3 regions of the Paenibacillus mobilis genome follow, and region 2 is predicted to be linked to each of the others. Evidence: a T-box and tRNA genes for the amino acid it is inferred to sense, from the RefSeq annotation. Region 2 holds a T-box; the other regions hold tRNA genes.
What was found. A T-box is a leader RNA that pairs with one kind of tRNA and senses whether it is charged. The one in region 2 lies ahead of AC3ZPD_RS06140 (arginine--tRNA ligase), so its partner is inferred to be a tRNA-Arg.
Positions count from the first base shown of each region.

Region 1: it encodes a tRNA-Arg, which carries the amino acid that the T-box ahead of AC3ZPD_RS06140 (arginine--tRNA ligase) is inferred to sense. The anticodon was not compared.
Region 3: it encodes a tRNA-Arg, which carries the amino acid that the T-box ahead of AC3ZPD_RS06140 (arginine--tRNA ligase) is inferred to sense. The anticodon was not compared.

Region 1 covers NZ_JBZCMS010000005.1:47,899-52,061, reverse strand. The annotation lists gene AC3ZPD_RS11090 (thioredoxin family protein) at 1-216, opposite strand, end outside; gene AC3ZPD_RS11085 (hypothetical protein) at 374-1,480, opposite strand; tRNA gene AC3ZPD_RS11080 (tRNA-Arg) at 1,849-1,922, opposite strand; gene AC3ZPD_RS11075 (hypothetical protein) at 2,152-3,000, shown strand; gene tig (trigger factor) at 3,209-4,163, shown strand, end outside.
Region 2 covers NZ_JBZCMS010000002.1:632,997-637,159, forward strand. The annotation lists gene AC3ZPD_RS06140 (arginine--tRNA ligase) at 1-1,781, opposite strand, end outside; T-box leader at 1,836-2,088, opposite strand; gene AC3ZPD_RS06145 (DUF3892 domain-containing protein) at 2,249-2,485, opposite strand; gene AC3ZPD_RS06150 (GNAT family N-acetyltransferase) at 2,567-3,010, opposite strand; gene AC3ZPD_RS06155 (hypothetical protein) at 3,094-3,333, opposite strand; gene AC3ZPD_RS06160 (MerR family transcriptional regulator) at 3,472-3,921, opposite strand.
Region 3 covers NZ_JBZCMS010000007.1:36,923-41,085, reverse strand. The annotation lists gene gap (type I glyceraldehyde-3-phosphate dehydrogenase) at 1-922, opposite strand, end outside; gene AC3ZPD_RS14150 (sugar-binding transcriptional regulator) at 1,015-2,040, opposite strand; tRNA gene AC3ZPD_RS14145 (tRNA-Arg) at 2,314-2,388, shown strand; gene clpP (ATP-dependent Clp endopeptidase proteolytic subunit ClpP) at 2,707-3,303, shown strand; gene AC3ZPD_RS14135 (hypothetical protein) at 3,585-3,881, shown strand; gene AC3ZPD_RS14130 (PdaC/SigV domain-containing protein) at 3,988-4,163, opposite strand, start outside.

The DNA.
Region 1 (4,163 bases), on a different contig from region 2:
GTTAATCCCGATAAAGGTTACGCCGTCCTTGGTGAATTTATCCGCGGTTTGGCGAGTGATTTCGTCGGAGCCGAGAACAAACGGGCAGCGGTTGCAGGTAAAAAAGAGTACAAGGAACCTGGACCCTTCAAAGCTGCCGAGCGTGTAGCGGTTGCCGTCCGTTCCTTTCAAATTAAAATCGGGAGCGGTTTGGCCGATCTCCAAAGTAAAGCTCATCAAACTTGCCTCCTCAGGCAGCGGGAAGGCTGCATTGATTTTAAGATATTATATAGAAGAGATAGAAGAGAAGGGATCTGGTTTCTCTACTTGTTTATTTTACATGCTTCCCCTTTGGAATTCCAATTCTTCCCTACACTTCCCGTCGGAGCGGGGGTTACATTTCCCGAAAGGTATTTACTATATAAAGATAGTTTTGTTTTTTGGCCTCGAACATATCGGATCTTGTCCACATTAACACCTGCGTGAAATGCTCCTTGGAGGCGACGAGGGTGACCAGGTAGCTGATTTTGACCTTGTTGACCTCTCCGCTGATTACGTACTGCAGCGCATTTAAACCTCCTACGGTAATCTGGCGAGGGACCTCCTGTTTGGCGTTGCTGATGGACTGCTTCATATTGTCGCTGACAAGTTTGGAATAGTCGTTGATCGTGGTATTTTGGGAGAAATCCGAACGGTCTTCCTGCAGCACTACAATATAGTCCTCTGTTGATGGGTGAGAGGCCTGAATGCTGGCTCCGGAGGCCAACCCGGCATCTCGGGTCCAGCCTTCGGGAATCGTTATGCTCGCATGCTGATCGCTGCTGGTGACCAGCGTAATGTCGGCGGCGGCTGAACCCAGTACAGGGAGGGCGACTGCCGAACCTGCGGATTTAATCACCTGGAAAGATTGGATGATGGCTTTAAACTCCTCTTTATACCCGGCGAACAAGTCGGAGGTGGACCAGGTAATGATTTGATAAAAGACTCCGTCCTTCTCCGTGACGGCAGCCAGATAACGCACGTCGACGTTTCGGGCCGTACCATAAAATTCGGCGGTTTTGGCCGGGAGACCGTCAATCGTCGACTCTCCGTCTTCAACGAAATGGTAGTTTGACAGGGCGACTTTGGTGTCGGCGAGCAGCTTTCTTTTCATGCTGTCCAAAGTAGCATTTTTAATGAGGTTGGAAGGCAGCTGGACGATCAGACAGTATTTTTCGTTGGATCGGTCCGACACGCCAAGGACAGCGGATTTGTTAAGGGCATCGTCCCGGACCCAGCCCTGCGGAAAAGTCAGACGGAGATTTCCGCCCGCATCTTCGATTCTATTAACAGATTGTGAAGAATAGGAGGCTTTGGAAATGGCGAGCGCCGAAGACTGGGACCGGCTTCCCGATTGAACCCCGCTTTCGGCCTGGCGGTGGATGCCGCAGCCTGCAAGAAACACGACTCCCGCGATCGCCGCAAGGGCCAGCTGGGTTATGCGAATTACCGTTGTTCTCAAAGCGTAACTCCCCCTTATCATAAAGTGGAATGGAAAGGCTTGTCCGGCAAAGAAGAAGTTTCACCGGCTTCCGCTGCTGAACTGAAACCTGACAGAAAGGCCGGCGAAAGCTAGAATCCTGGAAGAAATGAACGCCTATCATCCGAAATATATGAGGCTCTTAGGAGAGTTATGCTATAAAAAGAAGAATAGGAGGATTGCAGATCGGCATCCCTATAAAAAACGTCCCAGTCGGAGTACACTCGCAAAGCTCGTGACTTCGCCCGGCCCTCCGTCCCGAAGGACTCGCTGCGACGAACCCCTGGGGGTTCTCCTCCCAAGGGACGCAAAAAAAAGCCCTCCCGAAGGAGGGCTTTTCTATAAAAAAACGTCCCAGAAGGGATTCGAACCCCTGACCGACGGCTTAGAAGGCCGTTGCTCTATCCAGCTGAGCTACTGGGACAAATAATAAAAGCGTGCAAAAGAGAATATACCATACTTTTGGCGGGTTAGCAAGGAATATTTAGGGCTCAAGGTTTTTCACTTTTGAAAAGGGTGTGATATAATCTACAAATCATTGATGAAGCGGTGGAAGGGTGTGAACTTTTATTAACGGGAATCGGCAGAGCAGCAAAGATAATCTAGTTTTATTCCCCAAAACGCTTGATTATTACCAGGTAGAACTTACCCGGATGCTGGAAACGGAACGTTATGCGGAAGCGGCGGAGCTGCTTCGTTTTCTGCTGCAGTGCGAAGTGCAGGACCAGCGCCATTACGAGGAGTGGGAAGCGCTGCTGAAATGGCTGCAGGAAGCTTTTCCGGCCTCGGGAGCGGGAAGAGGTCAAGGCGGTCCTCAGATGGACGAAACGGATGAAGCCGAGGAAGCGGACTTTGCGCGCAGGCATGCGGAAATGAAATTTGCAGAGGATCGCGGTTATGCGCGGAAACTGCTGGAGACCGTGACGGAGAAACCGTTATCCGAGCATACCTTTTTGGCTTTGGAGCAGTTGGCTTTTATTCAGGCGCCGGAAATCGACGATGCGCTGATCAAGTGGCTGGAGCGGGAGGGGCGGCATCCGATGCTGCAGTTTCGCGTGCTGCAAACCTTGCGGAGACGCGAGGCGGGCGGGGCGGTCCGTTTATGGAGAGGCGGCGAGCTGGCGACGATCGAGATCGACTCGGTGCCGCTGACGCCGGAAGAATTTCCGCCGGCGGTGCAGGATGTGCTGGACAGGGTTGGGCAGGAAGCCCAGGTGCATGATCCGGCGATGTTTTATTTTGCCCAGGAATTTTGGTTCCAGTTTATTATGGGCGTGTACGGGACGGCCGAATATGCTTCCGTGATCCGCGAGGAAGAGGCGTCATTGGACATTTGGGCGGCCGCGCTGCACCAGACCGTGACGGAAAGCCTGCAGGGAGGAAGCAGCAAAGCGGATGAAGAGCTGAGGGCGGCTTACGGCATCACGGATTCCATGCGTTTAAGATTTGAGCAGGCTCATCGGGCGATGAAACAGTTCGCTTCTACCGGCGCTATTTTCTAAGCTGTCGAAGCAGCCCGCAAACCGTCAGAGATCAGGAAAAGATTAACAGTTCCCAGCGTTATTTCGCCCACTTGTAAAATCAACTATTCTTGATTATAATATAATGGTTATTCTAACGTGAAATTCGATAGGACAAGACTGAAAACGGATAACATCACTCGTTTTTCATTGTCAATATGTGAACAATTTTTGGAGGGGAAAGCATAAAATGAAAGCAACTTGGGAAAAAATAGAGAAGAACCTCGGCGTTCTTGAGGTTGAAGTCGAAGCGGAACGCGTAGCGTCGGCGCTGGATAAAGCTTTTAACAAAGTAGTAAAACAAGCAAACGTGCCTGGTTTCCGTAAAGGTAAAGTGCCTCGGCCGATTTTCGAAGCACGCTACGGTGTGGAGAGCCTCTACCAAGACGCCATCGACATTTTGCTCCCTGAAGTTTACGGTGAAGCCGTTGAACAAACGGATATTTTCCCGGTAGATCGTCCTGAAGTGGATGTTGAGCAGTTTGCAAAAGGACAACCTTTTATTTTCAAAGCTAAAGTGACCGTTAAACCTGAAGTTAAGCTTGGCGAATACAAAGGTATCGAAGCTCCGGCTGCTTCTGCAGAAGTAACCGAAGAAGAATTGAATGCTGAACTTGAGCGTCTGCAGCAGCGCCATGCCGAACTGATCGTTGTTGACGAAGAAGCCGCGCAAAACGGCGACACTGTAGTTATCGACTTTGACGGTTCCGTAAACGGCGTTCCTTTCGAAGGCGGTAAAGCAGAACGTTATTCCCTGGAACTCGGCAGCGGTTCCTTTATCCCTGGATTCGAAGAGCAAGTAGTCGGCTTGGCTACCGGCGACTTCAAAGACGTTGTCGTAACTTTCCCTGAAACATACCATGCGGAAGAGCTGGCCGGCAAAGAAGCCGTGTTCAAGGTGAAAGTACATGAAATCAAACGCAAGCAGCTGCCTGCTTTGGACGACGAGTTCGCGAAGGACGTTTCCGAGTTCGACACGCTTGAAGAGTACAAAGAAGACCTGAAGAAAGAACTGGCTTCCCGCAAGCAACAAGAAAACGAATCGGCTCGTGAGTCCGCTATCGTTGAGAAAGTTGCCGAACAAGCGGAAGTTGACATTCCAAGACCAATGGTGCTTGGCGAAGTTCAAAACATGGTTCGCGATT
Region 2 (4,163 bases):
GGAGCCAGCTCGCGGGAGGCCTCCTGCAGCAGTTCGGGCCAGGTTGCGATCTGGCGGAGCAGGGCATGTTCAGCAGGGTCAAGAGACGCCGGCCAAGACGCCGGGACCGCAGCAGAATCGTTTTGAATTCCCGGATGCTCAGAATCCGAATCCCCCTTGTTCAGCACGCTGAGGGAACGCGAATACGTATAAAGCAGGTAAACACCCGTGTTGCCCGAAATCTCGGTAGCCTGCTGCAGGTCAAATACCACTTCTGTCTGCAGATTATAACGGAGCAGATAATACCGGATGGCCGCTGCCGCGATTACCCGGCTCGGCAGTCCGTCCTGGTCGGGACGGCTGGCGGAAATGACCTGTTCCATCCGGCCCAGCAGGGCGGAAATTTTCATGCCGATTCCCTGCCTGCCGGACATGGCATAGGAGGATTTTCCGTCCGAAACGTCCATCCCCAGTTCCATAGCGGCATTGCGGCTGAGTGAAACTACGCCGTAGCTGACATGAAGCAGACGCTCCGCCTGCTCTTTGTACCCCATCAGCTCAAGCGACTGCCGGACCATCGCCTGCGGGTATTCCTGCCTGCGGTCTATGACGTTAATGACCATCCCGGCTTGACCAAAGGTTCCTTCGGCCCCCTGTCTCGCCGTCGACCAAACTCCGTCCGCAAAGGGAGCATACCGGAACTGCCTGCCTAGCAGTCCAAACTTCCACAGATGATAGGCAATGTCTTTAGCCGTATAAGTTAAAATCCCGTTGGAGCGCACCAGCACCTTGTCTAACGTATGCGCGGAATTTTCCTCCTCAGGCGCTTCTTTTCCCGGTACGTTTCCGGACCGATGACCTGACTCGTTCCCTAGTTCAGCCTCCGGCTCCATGGACTTCAGAATCCAGCACCCCGCCAGCTTGCCCGACGTTTCCTTGCTAAAACTCGGCGTCTGCTGCAGACGTTCGAAAGCCGCATCCCAAAACCCTTCCCGGACTATGTTGCTTTCCCAGACGAGCAGGTCATAATGAATGCCGAACTCCCGCATCTCCTCCAGATGCTCCCGAACGATCTGCGAAGCCGTGATGAAACCAAGCCAGGCCAGATTCCCGTCGCCCTGCTCCAGACCGTGCAGGACCTTGGTACGCTCTGCCGTCAGCTCCGGGCTGTCATCCCATTGCTTATGCAAACCCGAATAAACATCCCAGCAGAAGTCGCCGAATCTCGTGTATTCGCCGTTTGCCGGGTTGTGTAAAAGCCCCACTACCGTATCGGCAAGCTGGTTGCCCAAATCGTCGATGTAGTTGTGCACTTCCACCTCCGCCCCGGTTTTTCTGAGCATTCTCACCAGCGTATCGCCAATGCAGGAATTGCGCAGGTGCCCGATATGAGCGGATTTATTAGGATTGATCGAGGTATGTTCCACAACGATTTTTTGGAAAAATGGCTTCTCCGGCTGTACCGGCGTCCCCGCCCATTCGCTCCAGTTGATAAATAGATTGATAAAACCCGGCGCCACGGCTTCAATTCTGGACACCAGCCGTTCCTGCCTGGCCGTCAGCACGGCGCAAATCTGCTCCGCCATTTGCATCGGCGAACGTTTGAGCAGCCTCGCCAGCTGCATAGCGATGTTGGTGGAAAAATCCCCGTGCTCAAGCCTTGAGGGCCGCTCGACCTGAACGTTCCATACCGGACTGTTCTCTCCTTTTCCCGCTTGTTCCTCCGAACCCAACGGGTCAAGAAACACGAAGGCCTCCCGTACCCCCGACTCCACAAATTGCTGCACCCATGTGTTTAACATACCGAAGTCCCCTTTACCGTTAATAGAATGAACGCAAAAAATCCCCGTCTCTTGGTAAGAGACGAGGACAGGGACTCGCGGTGCCACTCTTGTTGCCGTCGCCGGACAAAGTTAGCGTTTAATCACTCCTCTGAACGGTCAGGCCGCTTGAACAAATAACGGTTTGCGCCGGGGCGGCCTACATCTTGCACTTGTTCGGCAGCCCGTCTCCCGGGTCCGCTTCGCCGAATACCCCCGTACCGGCTCCCACCCTCCCGGCTCGCTTGAACGTTGGTGTTTCGGTTACTCTCCCGATCCACGACTTTATCTAATGATTTCTGAACATTATAAAAAAGACCGGCAGAAAAAGCAACCTTAAAAAGTCTACGTTTCTTATGAGGATGGATTCATGCAAAAAGGGCATCCCGGTTTTAGCCGTCATGCCCTTTTGTTTCTATATAAATAGTGATTGGAACGGGCTATATTAATCAAAAGCCCGGCAGCGCATCCAGATTGTTTGTCGGATCGCCGTCCGCGTCCCCGCGAATATAAAATTCGCCGTCTCTGCCTTTGAACGTATTCACGCCGGCAATGGCTCCGGCCTGCACTTCACGAAGCGCCTCTTCGTAGTTCAGCACCCGGCCGCTTGACGTTTTGAAGGCGGTCAGATCGCCGTCACCGTTTTTTTGAACCGCAATAAAGGTTTCTCTTGTAGGCAATGCCATCATCATCTCTCCTTGATGTGGAATTTCCTTATAGGAAGGATAACCTTATTCTGTCCGCAAGCTGGCAGATTATGCGGGGAGTTACAGCTTTTTCTCCATCCGGTGATGCAGGATGCCCGCGTCGTCAAACGGCTCCTTACTGATGATGGCATACCCCAGCTTCTCGTAAAAAGGAACGGCATGAAGCTGTCCGTCCAGCACCGCTTTCTCAAAGCCAAGCTCGCGGGCCAGCTCTTCAAGGCCAATCATCAGCACTTTGCCGATGCCTTTGGAGCGGAAAGCTTCGCGAACCGCAACCCGCTGGATTTTAGCGGCATTATCTTTGTAATAAGTAATCCGGCCAGTTGCCGCATACTTTCCATCCTGCTCAATCAGCAGATGATGGGCATCGTCCGCGATATGATCAAATTCATCAATTTCCAGCTCCACGGGAACTTTTTGCTCCTCCACGAACACTTCTTTACGGATTGCCAGGCAGTTTTGCAACTGGTCTTCGGTTTTAACCGGAATAATTACTGCAGCCATTATAACAAAAGCCTCCTATGTACGAGTTCAAGTTGAATTATTATACATAAAAATGCGGCTTCTGTACATGTCCGTCCTGTCCGCTAAGGGAGCCTGAACAGCTCCGACCCGTATACGTCCGCTTCTACGGACTTGTCGTAAACGTCGCTGATTACCGGCAGCTCGGAGGAATCCCCATCGTCAGCGGCAGACTGGATTTCCAGCGTTTCTTCGCTGCGGGCCATCGGCTGGCAGCCGGTCAAGCCTAACAGCAGCCCGGCCCCTACAAAAGCAGCTGCAGCTGCTGTAATTACCCGGCAGTATGGGTTCTTCTGCTGGTTCATGGCCATTCTCCTTCCATTTCTTGTATTTCCAGTGTTCGCTGGAAGGAGAAGGATTATACCTCTTCGATGTGGCCTGTTTGAACCCGCAATCGAATTGTTTTTTACGTAATTTAATAAAAAAACCTTGAAGCGTAGGCTTCAAGGACATGTAAGGCTGGCGTAAGGATTTGCCAAACAACACTCGCGTTTCTCCTCTTCTACATTTTTGATTTGCCCGTTAATAATCTCTGCGGCATTGGGGGAATTGTAGATTTCGAGTTTTGAATCAATCAGGTTTAGATTTTCATTCAGAGCCTCTATATCGGCTACGATTTTTTTTCGGTGTTCCCGGAGTATGCTTTTTCGTGATTCGATCGTACTCGTACCCTCCATGCAGAAATCAATATATTTTTTTATTTCTTTGATTTGCATGCCCGTATTCTTTAAACAGCAGATCGTACGAATCATAGAGAGGTCGGAATCCGTAAACATCCTTCTTCCCGACGCATCCTTCGAAACAAAAGGCAAGAGTCCTTCTTTATCATAAAAACGAATCGTAAATATGGATAATCCCGTTGTATTGGCTACATCTTTTATAGTATAAGCCACTTCTAAAACCCCCTTCGATATAAATGGCAAAAAAGCTTGACCTAGATATAACTCTAGGTACTAATCCTACTTTAATGCAAAACGTTTTATTTTTAAAGGGGTTCTCAATATTGGGCGGGCCGACAGTTGAAAATCGAGAGGATACTAAATAGGAAGGTATGAAGCGAGCGCTTACGATGCAGAGCCGATCTAGAGCAAATGGTATTGATGATTCTAGAAAATAAAGATGATTCTAGAAAAAG
Region 3 (4,163 bases), on a different contig from region 2:
CCAATTGTTGGTCGCCAACAGTCAATACTTTAGTTTGAGTAGCGTCGAACAGGGAACCGAAAGTCATACCTTTGATGTCGGAGGATACGATTTCGTCTTCTGTGTAACCGAAAGTTTGTGGATCAGTAGCGGCTTTCATTGCTGCGTTAACTTCGTCCACAGTTACTTTTTTGTTCAGTACAGTAACCAGCTCAGTCAGGGAACCTGTAGCAACTGGAACGCGTTGTGCAGCGCCGTCCAATTTGCCTTGCAGTTCCGGGATAACCAGGCCGATTGCTTTAGCAGCACCAGTTGTGTTAGGGATGATGTTTTCAGCAGCGGCACGAGCGCGGCGGAAGTCACCTTTCGCATGCGGAGCGTCCAAAGTGTTTTGGTCGCCAGTGTAAGCATGGATTGTAGTCATCAAACCTTCTACGATACCGAAGGAATCGTTCAAAGTTTTAGCCATAGGAGCCAGGCAGTTCGTTGTGCAAGATGCACCGGAAATAACGGTTTCAGTTCCATCCAGCGTGTCATGGTTTACGTTGTAAACGATGGTTTTCATGTCGCCTGTAGCCGGAGCGGAGATTACAACTTTCTTAGCTCCGCCTTTCAGGTGAAGCTCGGCTTTTTCTTTAGTTGTGAAGAAGCCTGTGCACTCCAGAACGATGTCAACGCCTAGGTCGCCCCAAGGAAGTTCTTCAGGGTTGCGGTTAGCGAGAACTTTAACTTCTTTGCCGTTTACTTTGAAGAAACCTTCATGAACTTCAACTTCACCGTTGAATTTGCCTTGAGTTGTATCATATTTAAGAAGGTGTGCCAGCATTTTAGCGTCAGTCAAGTCGTTGATTGCTACCACTTCGATACCTTCTACTTCTTGAATACGACGGAATGCCAAGCGACCAATACGTCCAAAACCGTTAATGCCTACTTTTACACTCATTGATAGATCCTCCCAAAGAAAAATATTTTTTTATATTTAGTCAGGCCTGATGACCTGAGTAAAACAACGTTGGTTCATACCGTGTCTGCATGCTACAGAGATTTAATGATCTCTTCGGCCGCCGCTTCGTCCGTGATCAGGATGTCCTCCTGCCCGAATTTCAGCACGGCGTGAATGGCCTGCGCTTTGCTGCGCCCGCCCGCAATACCGATGATCGTCTCCGTAGACTTGATGTCCTCGAGCCTTAAACCCAAAGTCAACATCTTATGAACTACGGAACCCTGCTCGTTAAAGTAGTAGCCAAAGGATTCGGCAATGGCTCCGTCTCTTGCGAGTTCTTGCACCATCTCACGATCCAGCTTGCGCCTGCGCGCCATTTCCATAGCGTCTCCGATGCCGTGCACCACGATCCGCGCCTTGCGGATCAAGTCCACAATCTCTTGAATGTTAGGGTCATGGACAAGGGAATCATAGGCTTCACGGCCAAGCAGATCAGGTACATGCAGCAGCCGGTATTCGGCGCCTACCCGTTTTGCCATGCCGGAAGCTATCGTGTTGGCCTGGATTTCCAGGCTTTCGCCAAGACCTCCGCGGGCCGGTACAAACCAGCTTCCTTTAATAGGCGATGCCGGAGGCGTAAGCTGCTCGGCCATAACGGCCAACGTCGATCCGCCGGTTACGGCGACCACGTCATTGTCCCCGATGACTTCAAGTAAAGCTCTAGCTCCTGCACGTCCCAGCTCACGTTTGGCGGTTTCGGCCGCTTCGCAGTCTCCTGGCACCACGACCACCTTCCGCAAACCGTAAGTGTCGCGGATCTTCTTCTCCATTTCGGACAGTCCCAGCAGTTCTTTCGCGAACGGCTTCATCTGTTCCAGCAGCTGGAGGCCCGCCGCACTGACTCTCATGCCCACATTCTCGATTTCGATAAGCCCTTGGGCCTTAAGGAGATCTGTTTCCGCGCGCAATACGCGTTCCGTCATATTCAGGGAGAGCGCAAGCGTGCGTCTTCCGATGACTTCCTCGAGCATGATCTGGTTCAGGATCAGATATCTCTTCTTGAGAACGTCCATGAGATCAGGCAGAAGCTGCTTTTGGATCTCCAACAAATCTCGCAATGTCTTCACTCCTGCGGCTTCGACTATCTCTCTCCATTCCTCTGGTCTTAAAATGTCCCGGGTTAACTTTTTAAGTCCCACTGATATTCTAACCAATTTCTCCTCTTGTTGCAAGTGCATCGTCCGTAGAATGAGCAAGTTTTCCATCCTCTATTCGTAAGACTCCGCAGACCTCTGCAATTGTAATAAATATAGCCGTTTGGGCTTGCTTTTTAATTTGGGAGCGACTATAATAAATTCTGTTGACTTTATTGAGGTCTCTTAAACAAATATGCGCCCGTGGTCCAATGGATATGACGTAGGCCTCCGGAGCCTGAGATCGAGGTTCGATTCCTCGCGGGCGCGCCATTTCAGCTTTAACGGCTTTTAAACAGCCGGGTCTGAAACCTTAATTGATGAAACATCCTATATATGTTTAACCAGAAGTCCGAGGAATCGGGCTTTTTTTAATCCGTTAGTTTGACTTTCTTTGACTTTCTGTTTGAAATTGTTTATGATGTGGTTATTAACAGTGTTGCTGGATATGGAAGGCGGTTTAAAGGGGACTGTTTTGGTCAATCCTGTAATCGCCGGGCCAAACGGGCCCATACTGTTAAACGCTGCTGCCTGTGTATCCCGGGCATTAAGCCTAATACTTACAACTTTAATTCTAGGAGGGTTTTTATCGTGAGTTATATTCCTATGGTCGTCGAACAAAGTAACCGCGGAGAGCGTGCTTACGACATTTATTCCAGATTGCTCAAAGACCGGATCATTTTCCTTGGCTCCCAAGTGAACGACGTTGTGGCCAACTCCATTATCGCGCAAATGCTGTTCCTGGATGCCGAAGAGCCTGGCAAGGACATTCACCTTTACATTAACAGCCCTGGCGGTTCCATTACGGCAGGCATGGCGATTTACGATACGATGCAGTTCATCAAATCCGACGTTTCCACGATCTGCGTGGGCATGGCGGCTTCCATGGGCGCGTTCCTGCTGAACGCCGGCGCCAAAGGCAAACGCTACGCGCTGCCAAACAGTGAAGTAATGATTCACCAGCCGCTGGGCGGGGCCGAAGGCCAAGCGACGGATATCGAAATCCGCGCGCGCCGCATCCTGAAAATGCGCGACAGCCTGAACAAAATCCTGGCGGATCGCACAGGTCAGCCTTTGGAACGCATCGAAAAAGACACCGACCGCGACTACTTCATGACTGCGGCGGAAGCCAAGGAATACGGCCTGATCGACAAGGTGATTGAGAAAGTAAATTCGGAAGGCGTATAAGCCTTCACGGCTTGGGATCATCTGAACCATTTTAAAGCGGTAATCCGCTGCGGTGTGCAACCGGCAGCGGATTACCGCTTTTTCTTTTTCCGGCAGCTCCCCGATCGAACCCTCACCTCCCTCCGCCAAAACCTTATGGTGAAGGGGAATCCCCTCTCGTTGCCCATTTTCACAATTTGGACGACCTTTTTTACAACTTGAATACGTTATTGCAATAGGTCCCCTCTATATTGAAGGAATAGGATTAGCCCCTAACTTAGACAATGGAGACGATAATGGTCATGGAAAAGATATGGATCATAGAGGATGAAGAGGCCATTGCAGAGCTTATCCGGCTAAATTTGAGCCTTCGGGGCACAGCCATTAAAGAAACAACCTCGTATGCTTATACCAGCAATATGTTCCATGTGCTGATCCATCTGGACAATGGCCAAACCGACATCGTGGACGTTGACAGCCATACCGGAGAAGTTTATTCCTATAAAGGCAACGCGGACCAAGGCGAGTTAGACTATATTAAGCAAGAGTCCCAATCGGCCGAGAAAGAGGATACCTCTTCCTATCTGGATCAAAATTAATTAAGTTAGCAGGTATTAAAAAAACAAAGAGCCGTACCCGGATAGAGGCAATCCCTCCGCCGGGTACGGCTGTTCAGATTTCACCTAACTTGAGATAAACCGCGGCTTAGTTGGCGGCAAGCGGGTTTACCCCTTTCGGCAGCAGCGCCGAAAACGGAAGATAATATTCCGGGAAGCCGGCCGCATAAGGCAAATACTCATAAAGCTGGAAGAAAATTACGAGGCCATCATCCTTCAGATAGAAACCCGGTTTGTCTCCAACGGTCTTAAAGCCGCCGAAGT